DNA from 2 places in the Lentibacillus sp. Marseille-P4043 genome. Region 2 is predicted to be linked to the other one. Evidence: riboswitches for the same ligand, from Rfam matches in the RefSeq annotation. Region 2 holds a riboswitch; the other holds the start of a gene.
The links. Region 2 has a riboswitch for lysine ahead of dapA (4-hydroxy-tetrahydrodipicolinate synthase). Riboswitches for the same ligand answer to the same signal wherever they lie in the genome.

Region 1: linked by a shared signal. The riboswitch ahead of C8270_RS10555 (Na+/H+ antiporter NhaC family protein) and the one ahead of dapA (4-hydroxy-tetrahydrodipicolinate synthase) in region 2 are both predicted to bind lysine.

What each region holds. Positions count from the first base shown of each region.
Region 1 covers NZ_LT984884.1:2,169,409-2,172,591, reverse strand. Annotated here, with positions in the region: gene C8270_RS10555 (Na+/H+ antiporter NhaC family protein) at 1-1,169, opposite strand, end outside; lysine riboswitch at 1,336-1,512, opposite strand; gene yunB (sporulation protein YunB) at 1,559-2,350, opposite strand; gene C8270_RS10545 (HD-GYP domain-containing protein) at 2,414-3,183, opposite strand, start outside.
Region 2 covers NZ_LT984884.1:1,678,940-1,682,122, reverse strand. Annotated here, with positions in the region: partial or broken gene C8270_RS08250 (PTS sugar transporter subunit IIA) at 1-217, opposite strand, end outside; gene dapA (4-hydroxy-tetrahydrodipicolinate synthase) at 345-1,208, opposite strand; lysine riboswitch at 1,324-1,502, opposite strand; gene C8270_RS08240 (ABC transporter ATP-binding protein) at 1,675-2,460, opposite strand; gene C8270_RS08235 (ABC transporter permease) at 2,473-3,183, opposite strand, start outside.

The sequences.
Region 1 (3,183 bases), 490 kb from region 2:
CCAGAAATAATAAAGAATAAAAACGGAAGTAATGTTGGACTGATGGAAGCATCATTTACAAGCTGTGCCAAATAATCACCTGTTTCCAATGTTCCAATTACGGAACCGATCATCCAAGCCATTATTAAGATATAAATAGCTGGAAGCATTGTTTTTATTCCTTCCAAAATAACGCTAACCAAATTTGCTCGCGGTTCACTTTGCTGCATATGGAAGATTAAAGCAGTTGCAACTGCTAATAGTCCACCAACAAACAGGGACAAGTTAACGTTTGTATTAGCAAAAATAGTCAATATTGTAGCATTATCACTGGCCTGTATTCCAGTAATTATCATCATCCCAACAGTTGCCACAACCAAAACAAGGATAGGGACAAGCAAATGATATATTCTTCCGTTTTTATGTGGCTCAAATGTTTCCTTCAAATCTCCAGGCACTTTTACGTCTGGATTAACAACCTCTCCTGTATCAAGTGCACGTTTTTCATGTTTACGCATTGGGCCAAAATCGATTCTCATATATGCTGTCAAAAATACAAAAAGTAGTGCTGCTAATGCATAAAAATTATACGGAATCATTTTCACAAAGGCTTCTAACGGTTGTATATCTGTTATTTCATTTGCTGCCAACAAACTTCCTAGTAAACCGATGATATAAGCGCCCCAACTGGAGATTGGAGAAATAACGGTTACAGGAGCAGATGTTGAATCGATAAAATAAGCCAATTTAGCTCGTGATACTTTGTGTCTATCTGTTAACGGCCGAGCAATTTGCCCGACAGCTAATGCATTAAAATAATCATCAATAAAAACAATAATTCCAAAGATAGCGGTCATAACTTGAGCGCCAGTTCTTGTTTTCACACGCTTAATCATCCATTCACCAAAAGCCCGACTGCCGCCAGACGCTGTTAAAAAAGCGGTCATAATTCCTAAAAATAACAAGAAACATAATAACAATATATTCCCGGCATTTAACGAACCATCTACAACAAAAATCGCATAAAACGTTTGCCAAATTTCTTCAATCGAAGCAATAATATTAAAATCATGAATAAATAATGCTCCAACAACAATTCCTACACCCAATGATAGTAGAACTTTTCTTGTAAGTAGGACTAAAACGAGCATAAGTAGTGCTGGAATTAATGAGTAAATTGTTCCTTCCATAATTGCTACCTCCATTTATAATAACTCGTACATAGAGATACGCCACAAAATAAGAGGAACTTAGCTTCATGTCCTATTTGGCAAACAATCCTTGCCAAAAAACACAAAAAAGCAACGATAGAAAATAACCTACCATTGCTAAAAAAAGTATACGTTATCCTCCATTTCGATCAGTAGTTCTCCATGCATTCCGATAAGCATGACAGTATATCCTTTGTTCAAAGATACACCAGCAATAATAAGTCTGACCCTTATTACACTTCGGCAAACAATCCTTTTGTCAATCATCATCGTTGTCATTCTCCGATTGATTACTAATCTCATTTGCACCTCTACCTCACCGATCTGATAAGGTTAAATTATTTAATTATTAACCTAACTATACTAAACTATTTATCATCTTGCAAGTCTTTTTCAAAGTCATCTTTCGGGATTGATATGGATGGATTATTATTTCCTCCCTCACCATAAAAATCTGGAACACCTAAATTAATTACTCCTGAAGTTGCATATACATCTGTACTTACTTCTTTTACTCCAGTTGAAAACGGTATAACAATTTGGACCTCTGCCTCTACATGAATATATACTTTAATTAGCGCACTATTAATCCCAAATCCCTCTATATCATGAACAACGTCGGTCTTTACATTACCAACGAGTTCTAAATTAACAGGGATTTTTGGTCCTAAGTTGGCAAAAATGGTATTACCTGTTGCCTGACCTAAAGGGATTTCTACTACAGTTGGATCCTCGTTACTTTTTTCTTCAGCTGTATCACCATAGTCTAGATTTAAATTTTCTTGCTCCTCCGGTGGTATTTCACCACTGTTCATTCGTTTAAAGAATTCCTCCACTCGATCCGTTGCATAACGATTAATTTCATTGACTGCAGCAGAATTAAATTTCCAGGAAGTGATATCACCATTTTCATTCTGCGTAACATCCGTTACATCTTGAAATTCATAGGTCTCGGCAAATTTAACAGCTGCATTTATCGCCCTTGTGGCGAATTCAGTTGTTTTTGTTTCTGCAACATCCATTAATGTTGGTTTAATTCCTTTATCAACTATTACAAAACTTAACCAAATCATTAACACAAATAAAATCATGGTGATAACAAAAATGTTTTTTACTGGAGGTGGTGATCGTCTCTTTCCAAAAGCTAGTCGTTTTCTCAATATGAAAACCCCCCTAAAACAACTTATGCTTGTTTTAGAGGGGTTAGAATTCCCGATTTTATATTATTTCTGACAAGCTGAAATCGTAACATTAACAATGGAAGCTAAATCGATTTCATACGGAGTTACAAGTTGGGTATTTTTTTCTTCAACAATTCGAACGATTGGGCGATCACATAGACTTTTATTTTGTCTGGCAACAACACCCTTTCGACCATCACTTAATTGAACAGACAATCCATTTGGATAAACCGCGACACTCTTTTTAAACGCTTCAACCATTTCTTTATCAAATAAGCAAGTTGCACCTGCATAAAGAATTTCTAGTCCTTCATGTGGTAGCATTGCATCACGGTAAACACGATTACTTGTAACAGCATCAAAAACATCGGCAATACCGATTAATTTTGCATATTTATGAATGGCGTCACCAACAAGTTCTCGCGGATAACCAGTACCATCTAACCGTTCATGGTGTTGATACGCACAATGGGCAATAACAGAAGGAAGATCCATTTGTTTCCGTAAAAAATCAAAACCTAATTTAGTATGTTGTTTAATCATTTCAAATTCTTCATCGGTTAGTTTACCAGGTTTCTGCAAAATATCCTGATCTAGAAAAATTTTACCTATATCATGTAGCATCGCACCAGTACCTATTTCAGATAATTCCTTTTTGGTGAGATTAAGTTCCGTACCGATAGCCAATGAGTAAATTGTAACATTTAAGGAATGCTGGAAAATATAGTCATCTGTAATAAAAATATTTGCCAGTAATGATAATGTTTCTTTACGATTTAGGATTTCGTTCATGATTTTCTCAACAATTGATG
Region 2 (3,183 bases):
CGTTCAGCAGCTTTCCCCTGAATGTCTCGACCTTCAATTTGCGGGAAAGCATTTGTAAGATATTCAAATGGGCATCCCCTGCACTCTCTTCTGGTACAGCAATCATGAAGATTAATCGCGCATCCGTACCATCCATGCCTTTCCAATCTACTCCATCACGGTTAATTCCAAATGCAACAGATGGACGTTTTACAGCGGAAGATTTACCATATGGAACCTACTTTTTTTGGGGGACGTGGGGACAGGTTTGTTGTCCCAGCCTGATTTAGCGTAGTGGCGCGGGTTAGAGGGTGGGACAACAAACCTGTCCCCATGTCCCACCTGCCACCATCCTGCGTCCCAATCTATCTCAGAACCGCTTGCAATCTCCTTTTTTCTTCATCTGTTAAAGGCACCATTGGCAACCGAACATTTCCAACGCGAATGCCTTTTTGGTTTAACGCTTCTTTTGTTGGTGATGGGCTTGGTTGCGCAAATAATGCCTTCATCACTGGGAGAAGCGTTCGATGCATCGAAGCCGCCGCTTGTGTATCACCATTGTTAAAATGGCTGATCATTTCCTGCATTTCATTCCCCACGATATGGGCAGCAACAGAGACAACGCCTGCTCCGCCGATGGACATAACTGGTAATGTCAAACTATCATCTCCACTGTACAGTGTAAAATCATCAGGGGTTTGGCTGATCACTTTCGCCATTGCATCCAAATCACCGCTCGCATCCTTTATCGCCACAATGTTTTCAATCTCTGCTAATCGGACAACTGTCTCTACCGCTATTGCAACAACGCTTCGGCCAGGTACATTATATAGCATTACTGGTAGTGACGTGGACGCTGCAATAGCTTTAAAATGTTGAAACAATCCTTCTTGTGATGGTTTGTTGTAATAAGGTGTCACAAGCATTACACCATCGACACCTGCTTGTTCAGCCTTTTTGGTTAAATCAATAGAAGCTTTCGTGCTATTCGATCCGGTCCCAGCGATAACAGGTATTCTACCGTCCACAACCTTAACAACATAGGTGAACAATTCCGCTTTTTCATCGGTTGTTAGTGTAGGACTTTCTCCAGTTGTTCCGGCGATCACTAGTCCATCAGAACCATTTGTAATTAAATGATTCACTAAATTACTTGTAGCGTCAAAATCAATCTCTCCATTTTGATCAAATGGGGTAACCATTGCAGTTAAAACTTTACCAAAATCCATGACGACACACCCTTTACATATTTTTTAGTAAGTAAGGTAGTAAGGGTATCGCAAAGCAAACGCAAAAAAAGCAACAACGAGGGCTTCGCTGTTGCAGTAGAAACGATCGCTTCCTGCGTAAGATAGCCCTTCATATAGTCACCTATATGACAGTCCTGCATTTCTTCAACACAGTCCCAGCTTCAAGAACATGAGATTCTCTCTGCTTCGGCAAATCACCCCTTTCCACAATCGTCATTGGAACCCATTTTCCTCACATTGTGTACTGATGGCCCTTGCGCCTCTATCCTCACTTCAAACATATTGAAACAAGAAATGATTTAATTTAAACTCTAAAATAACACACAAACGTAACGATTACAAGAGGTGTGGAGTGGGACGTGGGGACAGGTTCCGCGTCCCACCCGCTATCACGCATCACTACGGCATTTCAGGCTGGGACAACTAACCTGTCCCCATGTCCCGCTCATCCTAATACGGCGCGGTCGCTTTCGAATTTGGTGCCGCGGATGCGTTGGAATTCTTTTAGTAGGTCTTCGATGGTTAGTTTTTGCTTTTCTTCTCCGTTTACGTCTAGGATAATTTGGCCTTTATCCATCATGATTAATCGGTTGCCTAAATCGAGTGCTTGTTGCATGTTGTGGGTGACCATTAGTGTCGTTAAGTTAAATTTGCTGATGACATCATCGGTAAGTTTGGTGATTAATTCTGCACGTGAAGGGTCCAATGCCGCTGTGTGCTCATCAAGCAGTAAAATATTTGGTTCGGTAAAAGTGGCCATCAATAGTGACAATGCCTGACGTTCCCCACCGGAGAGAAAGCCGACTTTGGCATTTAACCGATCTTCCAAATTCAAATTTAGGGATGCCAATGTCTTCCTAAACATTTCCTTCCGCTTCTTCGTAACACCTGGTTTCAATTTTCTTCTCTTATTACGCGCATATGCCATTGCCAGGTTTTCCTCAATGGTCATGGATGGTGCTGTACCGGCCATTGGATCCTGGAAAACACGACCGATATAGGCAGAACGTTTGTATTCGGGCAAATGAACAACCTGCTTGTCATTGATAATCACATCGCCAACATCCGGGATTAAATTTCCGGAGACAACGTTCATTAGTGTCGACTTACCCGCACCATTACTGCCAATCACAGTAACAAATTCGCCTTCCTTTAGTTCCAAATCTACACCTTGTAATGCTTTCTTTTCATCTGGTGTTCCTTCGTTAAAGGTAATTGAGATATTTTTCATTTCGAGCAAAATTTACACCTCCCTTACTTTTTCCTGGCTAAGGCTGGCGCGCTTTTCCAAACGGCGCTTTTTCTCTTTCCTTGCCTGTAAAACTTTTGGTGTTACCAATGCAGCGATTACGAGCAATGCGGTGATCAATTTCATATCGCCTGTTTCCAAAAATTCAACCCGCAGTGCCATCGCAACGACAATCCGATAAATAATCGCCCCACCAACAACAGCTAATGTGGCTCTAGCAATTGTCTTAGTACCAAATAGTGCTTCTCCAATAATTACGGAAGCCAAACCGATGATGATCATACCGATTCCCATGTTTACATCAGCGAATCCCCCATGTTGCGCAATCAAGCCGCCCGATAACGCGACAAGTCCATTAGAAAAGCCGATCCCAACAATAATTAATGAGTCCGTATTCGCAGACAGGCTTCGGATCATCACCTGATTATCACCTGTAGCCCTTAACGCAAGGCCCACCTCTGTTTTCAAATAGTAATCTGTCAACAGTTTGAAAGCTAATGTTATGACAATCATCACGATGACAATGCTCCATGTCGCTGGAACCCGATCCGCACCGAAGAACGTTAACACACCATTTAATAATTGGTCCAACCCTGTTGCCGCCCAAACCGACTCTAGCTGTGTAAAAATAGTTTTTCCATTTAAAAGGGACAATGTAGGCTGTCCCATGATTCGGAGATTAATAGAATAAAGGGCAATCATCAT